DNA from 2 places in the Streptosporangium sp. H13245 genome. Region 2 is predicted to be linked to the other one. Evidence: predicted binding sites of a transcription regulator. Region 2 holds the regulator's gene; the other holds the start of a gene.
What was found. Region 2 encodes LexA, which represses DNA repair genes until DNA is damaged. Its sites were predicted from a motif close to TCGAACANNTGTTCGA; they were not measured.
Positions count from the first base shown of each region.

Region 1: a site for LexA is predicted at 3,303-3,318, ahead of ACW9TB_RS08355 (SAV_6107 family HEPN domain-containing protein). Genes of this name have one in related genera too.

Region 1 is NZ_JBSZKT010000003.1:335,095-340,948, reverse strand. Features, by position in the region: gene metF (methylenetetrahydrofolate reductase [NAD(P)H]) at 1-423, shown strand, start outside; gene ACW9TB_RS08370 (GNAT family N-acetyltransferase) at 571-1,119, opposite strand; gene ACW9TB_RS08365 (YbaK/EbsC family protein) at 1,602-2,078, opposite strand; gene ACW9TB_RS08360 (L,D-transpeptidase family protein) at 2,198-2,992, shown strand; gene ACW9TB_RS08355 (SAV_6107 family HEPN domain-containing protein) at 3,567-4,016, shown strand; gene ACW9TB_RS08350 (PP2C family protein-serine/threonine phosphatase) at 4,236-5,366, opposite strand; gene bldD (transcriptional regulator BldD) at 5,583-5,854, opposite strand, start outside.
Region 2 is NZ_JBSZKT010000065.1:10,855-16,708, forward strand. Features, by position in the region: gene leuS (leucine--tRNA ligase) at 1-1,156, shown strand, start outside; gene lexA (transcriptional repressor LexA) at 1,679-2,389, opposite strand; gene ACW9TB_RS38955 (LysM peptidoglycan-binding domain-containing protein) at 3,288-3,560, shown strand; gene nrdR (transcriptional regulator NrdR) at 3,915-4,376, shown strand; gene ACW9TB_RS38965 (vitamin B12-dependent ribonucleotide reductase) at 4,461-5,854, shown strand, end outside.

The sequences.
Region 1 (5,854 bases), on a different contig from region 2:
ATCGAGTCCGACACCGAGTACTTCGTGCGCAAGTGCCGCGCGGGCGCCGACTACGCGATCACCCAGATGTTCTTCCGCGCCGAGGACTACCTGCGGCTGCGCGACCGGGTGGCGGCCAGCGGCTGTGACACGCCGATCATCCCCGGCATCATGCCTGTCACGCAGATGAGCACCATCGCCAGGTCCGAGCAGCTCTCGGGCGCGCCGTTCCCTCGGGAGGTCGCCGAGAGGTTCGCGGCCGTCGCCGACGACCCGGCCGCGGTGCGCAGCCTCGGCATCGAGCACGCCGCCGAGCTCTGCCAGACCCTGCTCGACGAGGGCGCTCCCGGCATCCACTTCATCACCTTCAACCGCTCCAGCGCGACCCGCGAGGTCTTCCAGGCCCTCGACCACACGCCGAACACCGCTCCGCTGCCGCTCTGACGCCTCCGGGGGCGTCCGGCCCGGGTTCCTCCGGGCGCGGTACGCCCGGGAAGGGCGGCATCCCGGGGCAGGTCCGGAGCGGGCCCGCCGGGTGGTCGGCGTGACGGCCGCGTCCCGCGCCCGGCCCGGGGTTCCCCGGCGGGTGGCTCAGCCGCCCAGCGGCAGGGGGGTCCCGAGGATCGCGTAGCGCTCGTGCCCGCCGGGGAAGACGAACTGTGTGAGCAGGTCCACGAAACCGACGCTCTGATAGAGGTGCCGGGCCGCGGTGGGCTGGTCGCGGGTCGAGAGCACGGCGGTGCGCTCCAGGCGGCCCGCGCACATGCCCGTGATCATCGCCCGGCCGATGCCCTTGCCCTGGTAGTCGGGGTGGACGTGGATCTCGGCGAGCTCCAGCGCGTCGCCCAGCCAGCCGTGGGCGCTGCCCTCGCCGTGCCTGTCGGCCAGGGCCCGCCTGACCACGTCGTGCCACCACTGGCCGGGAACCCCGTGGAAGCCGTAGGCGATGCCCACAGGGGTGCCGTCGGCGAGCTCGGCGAACAGGCAGGTGAAGGCGGGGTGGGTGGCGTGGTTTCCCATGATGAGCCTGCGGCCGGCGATCTGGTCGACCGGCGGCTTCATCGCCTCGGTGTAGACGCCGAGGACCGCGTCCAGCCGGAGCCTGAACTCGTCGGGGCCGATCCGTCGCAGTCCGATCACGCGTGCACCCTAGCAGGGCGGACGTGACGCGGGTCACCGTGTGGAAAGGGAGCGGCATCCGGTGTCCAGCAGGAGGTTTCCCGGCCGCTCCCGCCCGCCTCAGGGCCTGGCGGGGGAGGGCCTGACCGGGCTCCAGGCACCCGCCGGGCGGTCGGTCCCGTGCTCCGGCGACGTCTCCGGGCGGTGTCCTCGGGGGGTGTCCGGCCGGGCTCCCAGCCTTTGCCGGGCGCCGTACGGGTCACGAGCCTGATCGGATTCCCGCGTCCGCCGGGTGCGGTACGACGGGTTATGGCCTGACCGGTTCCCCGTGCCCGCCGGGTGCCGTACGGGTCATCGGCCTGACCGGTTTCTCACTTCCGCCGGGTGCCGTACGGTCACCGGCCCGGCCGGTTTCCCGCGTCCGCCGGGTGTCGTACGGCCCCGGTGCGCCGCGCGGTGGGCACGGGGTCGTGCCCACGGCGCTCAACCTCGGCGGAGAGCCGTCATTCGACCTCGACGGGGACCCCGCCGGTGATGCGGACGAGTTCGTCGAAGGAGGTCGGGAAGACGGTGTGCGGATGGCCCGCGGCGGCCCAGACGACCTCGTGCTTGCCCAGCCAGGTGTCGACCAGGGTCCTGACCGGGGCGGGGTGGCCGATCGGGGCGACGCCGCCGATGGCCTGGCCGGTGGCCGCCCGTACGAAGGCGGGGTCGGCACGCCGGACCTTCGCCACCCCGGTCGTCCTGGCGATCAGGTCGGTGTCGACCCGGTGGGCGCCGCTGGTCAGCACCAGGAGCGGCTCGCCGTCGGCGTTGAATATCAGGCTGTTGGCGATGGCGCCGACCTCGCAGCCGAGCTGCGCCGCCGCGGTGGCGGCGGTCGGGGTGGCCTCCGCGAAGATGACGATCTCGCCGGGAACGCCGTGCTCGCGCAGGACGGCGGCGACCTTCTCGATGTTCGGATGCAACTTTTCTGGCACGCGGCCACTCTAAACAGATTGACCGTTGATTGCCGCTTTATAACCGGCCGCCTGTGCCGGGAAACCGTGCGCTATGGTCCCTTGACCCGATCCATAGTGATATGAGGAGTTGATTGAAAGTGGGGGTTGGACAGCGGCTGGGAGTGGCCGCGCTGATGACGGCGGGAGCCGTGCTCCTCTCTTCCGTGGGCGTCGCCCTTCCCGCCGGAGCCGTGGCCTCACCGGCCGTCGCGGCCGTGACGGCGGGTGCGACGGGCGCGTCCCCCTTCGTCGCGCCCGGCAGGACGCTCAAGCTCGGAGCGAAGGGCGCCACGGTGAAGGTGCTCCAGACCCGGCTGGCCGAACTCGGCTACGCCCCCGGCAAGGTCGACGGCCGCTACGGCGGGTCGACCCTGGCGGCGGTCTGGGCCTTCCAGAAGGTGAACGGCGTCTCGCCGACCAGCACCGTGGCACGCGGCACCTGGGACGCCCTGGAGGCTCCGCTGGCGCCGAAGGTGCTCGTTCCCAACGGGAAGCCGACCCGGGTGGAGGTCAACCTCGCCAAGCAGGTGATGGTCCTCTACGTCAACGGCGCGGTGAAACTGATCAGCCACACCTCCTCGGGCAGCGGGATCGCCTACTGCGAGACGGCGACCTGGGAGGGCAAGGCCCAGCGGTTCTGCGGCGACGCCCGCACACCGACGGGCGACTACAAGACCACCTGGCGCAGGGACGGCTGGCACAAGTCGTACCTGGGCCAGCTCTACAACCCGATCTTCTTCAACGGGGGCATCGCCTTCCACGGCGCGCTGTCGGTGCCGCTGGCGCCCGCCTCCCACGGTTGCGTACGGCTGCCGATGCATGTGGCGGAGGTCCTTCCCGGCCTGCTCGGCACCGGGGTGCCGGTGCACGTCCGGGGCAGGTTCGTCCGGTAGGACGGCGGAGCAGCGGGCGATCCGGCGGGGTGACCCCGCCGGTCGTGGACAGGGGCCCCGGGAGACAGTGATCTCCCGGGGCCCTTCGCGTGCCCGCACACACCGACCTCTCCGGCCTCGCGCGGCCCGCACGTACCGACTTTCCGGATCCTTCACGACTCTGACGCGTCGGATTTCCCTAGCCCCTCGCGGCCTGCACGTACCGACTTTCCGGACTCTTCACGGTCCTGACGCACCGACCTCCCGAACCCCTCGCGGTCCGCACGCACCGATCCTCTCGGGCCCCTCATGTGCTCCAGACGCCCGAAGATCGAACTTTTGTTCGTCGTTTTACTTGACAGTATTAGTGATCGAATTTATGTTCGATGTGATGACACGGGGCTCGCGGCTCGTGTCCGAAGGGTGGCCGATCGGGTCCACGTCGTCGGCGGAGACGATCGGGCCAGTTCAGGACGGACGGGGAGAGGGGAAGCTCCTCGTCCGGCCGTCCGGTGGATTTGTCGGTGGGGTCTGCGAGTGTGACACCACCGGCGAAAACGCCGGAGCCGCTCGCGACCAAGGAGGCTGAAGCGCTATGACCCCTCGGCTCAGCGATTCCGGTGGGCCCCGGTTGTCCCCTACGGTGCGGGCGCACCTCACAGACGCGCGCGACTGCCTCGAAGAGGCCGCCGCCGCCCGGACCTCCGCCGCGCGCTACGTCGCGGCCCACCTCGCCGCGCTCAGGGCGGCCGCTGCCGTCCTGGCGGCCCGTCCCCGTCCCATGGAGGGCCGCAGGAGGCGCAGGCTGCGCAGCGCCTGGGAGATGCTGCCCGAGGCCGAGCCTCGCCTGGCCGAGTGGGCCCCCTACTTCGAGACGAGCGCGGCCAAGCGGGCCGCCGCCGAGGCGGGCCTGACCCGCACGGTGTCCTCGCGAGACGCCGAGGAGCTCGTCTCCGAGGCGGAGCGTTTCGTCACCACCGTGGAGAAGCTGCTCGGCGTGCCGAGCCAGCCCATGCTCCCCGGCCAGATCCCGCTAGCCGGTTAGAGCCGGAGCGCCTCCCACCGGGGGTCGCCGCCCTAGCTCACCGGCGCCGTCCCCGTACGTCCTCGTGTCCGTCGGTCCCGCCGACAGGCACAGGGCGTACGGGGACGTTTTCACGCCACCGGTCGTCACGTCGCCGTTCCTCGGGCCGCTGTTTCTCGCGCCGCCGGTTGTCGTGCGTGCCGTCGTTCCTCGCGCCGCCTGTTCCCGTGCCGCCGGTCGTCACGCCGCCGTGGAGCTCTGGCGGGCGGCGCGGTGGCGTAGCAGGAGCATGGCCGCGTCGTCGCCCAGCGGCCTGCCCACGTGGTCGAGCAGGTCGGCGCGCAGGGCGTCCAGCGAGCCCTGGGGGTCGTCGCCCTCCAGCAGGTGCGCCCGCTCCAGCAGCGGATAGAACTCGCCCGACCCGTCACGCGCCTCGATGACCCCGTCGGTGTAGAAGAGGACCTGGTCGCCCGGCTCGAACGGGATGTGGTGCGGCCGCGGCTCGCTGGCCTTGAGGGCGCTCATACCCAGCGGGAGCGCCTCGTCCGGCGGGTCGGCGAACCAGATCCCGCCGTCGGCGCCGAGCACCATGGGCGCCGGGTGGCCGCAGTTGATGACGGTGATGGTGGAGCCGCCGCTGATCTCGGCCAGCACGGCGGTCACGAACTGCTCGCCGGACAGCTCCCGGGTCAGGGCGTTCTCCAGGCGCGCCACGACGCCCTGGAGCGTCCTCTCGTCGTGGGCCGCCTCACGAAAGGCCCCGAGCACGACCGCGGCCGTCTCCACGGCCTCCAGGCCCTTGCCCTGGACGTCTCCCACGATGATCCGGACCCCGTGCGGGGTGGTGACGACCTCGTACAGGTCGCCGCCGATCCTGGCCTCGGCCGTGGCGGAGGTGTACGAGACGGCCACGCCGATGCCCGGTCCCGCGCGGCGGGGCACCGGGCGCAGCAGCACCCGCTGGGCGGCCTCGGCCACCGAGCGCACGTCGGCGAGCTGGTGTTCGTGGCGCAGCCGCCCGGCGCTGGCGAGCACGCTGGCCACGGTGACGCCGAGGATGGCGATGAGGGTGATGTCGGTGCGGGGCATCCAGAGGATGTCGTTGTAGACGCCGAGCGCGAAGCACAGCACCAGGGCGACGACGCCGACCACCGTGGTGCGGGCCAGGCCGCACGCCACGCTGGCGAAGGCCGGGCCGAGGGCGAGCAGCGGCAGGAGGCCGGACGTGGGGCCCGAGCCGAAGTCGATCAGGGCCACCACGGCCATCACGACGAACGGCAGGAGCTTCAGGGTGTCCTGGGTCTTGGTGGTGCCGATCGAGGTCAGCAGCCGCAGGAAGGCGCGCGTCCTGGTCGACCCCAGCGACGCCATGACGGCGCGGAGACGGCTTTTCGGGCTCGGTCGAGAGTGATCAAGCCGATCATCTCCCGGAGCCATGTCCACCACATCTCGCTAAACGCATGTTTGCCTTTTCCTACCACAACGGCTGCAGCCCGGGGCGGGACGAAGGGCACGTTCTGCTGAGAGCAAGATTCTCTGCGGGGTGGGCACGCCGGTTCCGGCGCACCCACGACCGGTCAGGGGTCGTCAGAAGGACTCGACGGCTCGGCGAGCCTCCGGGTCCAGGACTCCCCAGCTGATGAGCTCCTCGGTGAGCTCGCTGGGGGACTTGTCGTATATCACGGCGAGGGAGCGCAGGTCCTCCTGGCGGATGGACAGCACCTTGCCGTTGTAGTCGCCACGCTGGCTCTGGATGGTGGCCGCGTAACGGGCGAGCGCGCCCGCCTTCTCCTTGGGGAGCTGGGCAAGACGCTCAAGGTCGATCACAAGCTTCGGTGTCGGGCCAAGAGGGCTCGGCG
Region 2 (5,854 bases):
GATCCCGATCATCCACTGCGCCGACTGCGGCGAGGTGCCCGTCCCCGACGACCAGCTGCCCGTCACCCTGCCCGACATGCAGGGCGAGGCCCTGGCGCCCAAGGGTGTCTCCCCGCTGGCCTCGGCCGAGGAGTGGGTCAACGTCTCCTGTCCCAAGTGCGGCGGCCCGGCCAGGCGCGACACCGACACGATGGACACCTTCGTCGACTCCTCGTGGTACTTCCTGCGTTACGTCGACCCGGCCTACGACGAGGGCCCGTTCGACGTCGAGCGCGTGCGCAGGTGGGGCCCGGTCGACCAGTACATCGGCGGCGTCGAGCACGCCGTGCTGCACCTGCTGTACGCCAGGTTCTTCACCAAGGTCCTGCACGACATGGGGATGGTCGACTTCGTCGAGCCCTTCACCCGCCTGCTGAACCAGGGGCAGGTCATCAACCAGGGCAAGGCGATGTCCAAGTCGCTGGGCAACGGCGTCGACCTGGGGCAGCAGATCGACGCCCACGGTGTCGACGCGGTCAGGCTGACCGTCGTCTTCGCCGGACCGCCCGAGGACGACATCGACTGGGCCGACGTCTCCCCGGCGGCGTCGCAGAAGTTCCTGGCCCGCGCGTTCCGCGTCATGGCCGAGGCCGGAGCGGCCTCCGCGCCCGGCGTCGACGTCACCACGGGAGACCTGAACCTGCGCAAGGTCGTCCACCACACCATCGACGAGGTCACCAAGCTGGTCGACTCCCACCGCTTCAACGTCGCGGTGGCCCGCATGATGGAGCTGACGAGCGCGGCCCGCAAGGCCATCGACTCCGGGCCCGGCGCCGCCGACCCGGCGGTCAGGGAGGCCGCCGAGACCCTGGCGGTCATGCTGTCGCTGGTCGCGCCGTACGCGGCGGAGGAGGGCTGGGAGCGGCTGGGCCGTACCGCCTCGGTCGCCACCGCGGGCTGGCCGGTGGCCGACCCGGCGCTGCTGGTCCAGGAGTCGGTCACCTGCGTCGTCCAGGTCGCGGGCAAGGTGCGCGACCGGCTGGAGGTCTCCCCGGAGATCTCCGAGGCGGACCTGGAGTCGCTGGCCCTGGCGTCGGAGAAGGTCCGGTCCTTCCTGTCCGGCACGCCGCGCAAGGTGATCGTCCGCGTGCCCAAGCTGGTCAACATCGTCCCGTAGTCGTCAGCGGAGGCATCCCGCGCGGTCCTGGGACCGCGCGGGAACTCGGGGCGGCTGTCCGGCGGGCGCCCCGGGGCCGCGTACCCACCGGTGTGTCACGCGAAGGCTTTGGCTGTTCGGCGGGCGCCCCGGGCGTTCATGGATCCACCGGCGTGTCCCGCGACGGTTTCGGCTGTTTGGTGGGCGCCCCAAATGTCACAGACCCACCGGCGTGTCCCGTGACGGCTTCGATCGGCGGGTTCCCGTGCCCGCCGACGTGGGGTCTCCCCTGGGCGTTCGCACCTGAAAACGCCGGGTGGGTGGTGTCCCGACATCGGGACACCACCCACCCGGCGTGTCGCGCGTCCTCCGGCGTGTCGCACGGAGGCTGGAGGCGCGTGGTTCGGAGGTCCGGAGCTCGCGGCGAATGCGGTGCGGCTCAGAGACTCGTAGTGCGCGGCGAAACGGCGCGGTTCGGAGGCGCGAAGCTCGCGGTACGAGAGCCCGTGAAAAACGGCTCCGAGCCTGTCCGGGACGCTCGCGTCAGAGCTTGCGGAGAACCGCGACGACCTTGCCGAGCACGGTGGCCTCGTCACCGGGGATCGGGTCGTAGTTGGGGTTGTGCGGAACCAGCCAGACGTGGCCGTCCCTGCGCTTGAAGGTCTTGACCGTGGCCTCGCCGTCGATCATCGCCGCGACCACGTCGCCGTTGTCGGCGACCGGCTGCTGACGTACGACCACCCAGTCGCCGTTGGCGATGGCGGCCTCGATCATCGAGTCGCCGGTCACCTGGAGGAGGAAGAGCGTGCCCTCGCCGACGAGCTGCTTGGGCAGGGCGAAGACGTCCTCGATGCTCTCCTCGGCGAGGATGGGGCCACCGGCGGCGATCCGGCCGACGAGGGGCACGTAGGCGGCGGTCGGACGGCTCACCGGGGCCTCGTCCTCACCGGAGTCGGGATCCACCCACAACACGGGCTCGCCGGGAAGGCGGACCTCCAGGGCGCGGGGGCGGTGCGGATCACGCCGCAGGTAGCCCTTGCGCTGCAAAGCCGTCAGCTGGTGCGACACGCTGGAGGTGCTGGTGAGCTGCACCGCCTCGCCGATCTCCCGCATGGACGGCGGGTAGCCGCGCTGCTGCACAGAATCGCGGATCACCTCAAGGATCTTCCGCTGCCTGGGGGTGAGGCCAAGGGAGTCACGCCTTCGCACCGCCAGGTCGCTGGCGGCCGAACCGTTCTCGTTGTGCTGGCTCATACGAACTCCTCGCCTCCCGGTCTGTATCTGACACGTCGCACACAGCGACCATACCTTGGCCGAAGATCAGACTCAAACAATTGTTCGAATGTCCTCGAAATCGGCGACGCCGTGGTGTACAACATCGTACGGGAGTTCGATCGACATCGTGTTCGATTCACCGATCTTTCTTCGACATGTGTTCGGCCAGGTCGAGGGGATGGGGGCCACCGTGAAACCGACCGCGACGACACCACGATCCAGGATCGCGCCGAGGTCCCGGGGGGCGCAGCGATCACCGGGGGCGCCGCGCCTGCGGCTCGTGCCGCCCCCGAGACCGGAGCCCGAGCCGGGTCCCGTGCCGGAGTCCGCGCGAAGGCCCGAGGCGGGGCCGGGACGGGAGTCCGCGTGGGACTCGGTGCCAAGGCCGCGCCCCGCCGGCGAGGCGGGACGAGAGTCCGAGCGGGCGTCCGGGCGAGAGCCGGGGCGGCGTCCCGGCGGCGAGGCGGGACGGGGGGCCGGGCGTGAGCCGCGACAGGAGTCAAAGCGAAGGTCCGGGGGAGAGCCGGGCCGGGTGTCCGGGCGTGAGACGGAGCGGGGATCCGGCCGTGCGCCGGGCCAGGTCTTCGGCCGCGAGCCGAGGCAGGAGTCAAAGCGAAGGTCCGGCCGCGAGCCGGGGCGGCCGTCCGGGCGCGCGTGGGGGAGGCGGCCCGGCCGCGAGGCGGGACGAGGGTCCGGCCGTGAGCCGGAGCGCGGGAGCGGGCGCGGGAGCGGGGGCAGGTTCGAGCGTGGATCCGGGCCGAGGCGGGCGCGGGGGTCGCGGGCGACGCCCGCGCCGAACGCCCGCCGTCCCGGTGCCGCCCGGCCGAGGGCCGCCGGACGGCCACTCCGGCTCACCCGGCGTGGAAGGATCGTGGCGGTGACGGTGCTCGCGCTGTTCACCCTGGCGGTGCTCTGGATCGGCGGGCGTATCGACATGGCCTCGGCGGGCGGACGGGCGAGCCTGGAAGGTCTGCCACGGATCACGGTGCACACGGGCGACACGCTGTGGGAGATCGCGGACGCGTTGACGGAGGAGGCGGACACCGGCCCGATGGTCCGCCGCATCATGGACCTCAACGGGCTGTCCGGCTCCGAGGTCCGGCCGGGGACCCGGCTCTATCTCCCCGAGGGCCTCGTCCCCCTGAGGTGAGCCGGTCGGTGGGGCGGGAGGGGCGCGGGTGTCCCGTCTGACAGGTCGTCTGGGACGACTGTGAGGGAAGGGGTGCCCGGGGCGAGAGGGGCCCCGGGCGGGCGGCGACACGCCGGGACGTGACGGCTGATCAGCGACTTCACGCGGCAAGGTCGTTTCAACTTGCGTTCATGGTCGAGCACTTCTACGGTTGGACCACAACATCTAGTGGCTGCATCGCAACCCTTCACCACAGCTTGTGTTTCCATTACCGCATCTCGACTATTCGAAGATGTGTGCGCGAGCGTCTAGCCGTGCGTGTCATGGGTAGGTGAGGTGGGTCGGCCGCTTCGGTAGGTCAAGGAGGCGACACGCGTGCATTGTCCGTTCTGTCGCCATCTGGACACGCGAGTCATCGACAGCCGGGCCACCGAGGACGGTGGGGCCATCCGCCGCAGGCGCACGTGCTCGGAGTGCGGGCGCAGGTTCACCACGCAGGAGACCGTCCTGCTCATGGTGAGCAAGCGCAGCGGTGTGACGGAGCCGTTCTTCAGGGACAAGGTGATCGCCGGGGTCCGGCGGGCGTGCCAGGGGCGGTCCGTCGGCGAGGATTCCCTGGCACAGCTGGGCCAGCGGGTCGAGGAGAGCATCCGGGCCACCGGATGCGCCGAGATCGCGGCCCACGAGGTCGGGCTCGCCATCCTGGGCCCGCTCCGCGAGCTGGACGAGGTGGCGTACCTGCGGTTCGCCTCCGTCTATCGGGGATTCGAGACGCTGGCCGACTTCGAGGCGGAGATCGAGAAGCTCCGGGCGGAGCGCTCAACCAAGCAGGACTGATGCAGACCCCGGGCGCCGGGGGTGAGGCGGCGCGTTGGTGTGGTCCGATTCGAGGGCTCTACGAAGCCCCAGGAGGGGGAAGTCATGACGGAGACTGTCGGCGCGGTGACACGTGGGGGCAAGAGGCCGCGTAAGGGCCTGAAGATGAAGCGCATCTTCACCACGCCAGGTGTGCACCCCTATGACGAGCTGGTCTGGGAACGCCGTGACGTCGTCATGACCAACTGGCGCGACGGCTCGATCAACTTCGAGCAGCGCGGCGTCGAGTTCCCCCGCTCGTGGTCGGTCAACGCCGCCAACATCGTGACCACCAAGTACTTCCGTGGCGCGGTCGGCACCCCGCAGCGGGAGTGGAGCCTCAAGCAGCTGATCGACCGGGTGGTGGGCGTCTACACGCGTACGGCGGTCGAGCACGGCTACTTCGCCACCGACGAGGATGCCGAGATCTTCGACCACGAGCTCAAGCACGCCCTGGTCAACCAGGTCTTCAGCTTCAACTCGCCCGTGTGGTTCAACGTCGGCACCGCGTCGCCGCAGCAGGTCAGCGCCTGCTTCATCCTGGCCGTCGACGACCAGATGGAGTCGATCCTCGACTGGTACAAGGAAGAGGGCGTGATCTTCAAGGGAGGGTCGGGCTCCGGCGTCAACCTCTCCAGGATCCGTTCCTCCAAGGAGCTGCTCTCCAGCGGCGGCACCGCCAGCGGCCCGGTCTCCTTCATGCGCGGCGCCGACGCCTCCGCGGGCACCATCAAGTCCGGGGGCGCCACCCGCCGCGCCGCCAAGATGGTCGTCCTCGACGTCGACCACCCCGACATCGAGGAGTTCGTCGAGACCAAGGCGCGCGAGGAGGACAAGATCCGCGCCCTCCGCGACGCCGGGTTCGACATGGACCTGGGCGGCAAGGACATCGTCTCCGTCCAGTACCAGAACGCCAACAACTCCGTGCGCGTCTCCGACGAGTTCATGCGCGCGGTGGAGAACGGCGAGGAGTTCGGCCTGCGCGCCCGCCTCACCGGCGAGGTGATCGAGAAGATCGACGCCAGGGAGCTGTTCCGCAAGATGGGCAAGGCCGCCTGGGAGTGCGCCGACCCCGGTGTCCAGTACGACGACACGATCAACGACTGGCACACCAGCCCGGAGACGGGCCGCATCACCGCCAGCAACCCCTGCTCGGAGTACCTGCACCTGGACAACTCCTCGTGCAACCTGGCGAGCATCAACCTGCTGAAGTTCCTGAAGGACGACGACAGCTTCGACATCGCGAGCTTCGTGAAGATCACCGAGCTGGTCATCACCGCGATGGACGTCTCCATCACCTTCGCCGACTTCCCGACCGAGAAGATCGACCAGACCACCCGCGCCTACCGCCAGCTGGGCATCGGCTACGCCAACCTCGGCGCGCTGCTCATGGCCACCGGCCACGCGTACGACTCCGACGGCGGCCGGGCGGTCGCCGGGGCCATCACCTCGCTGATGAC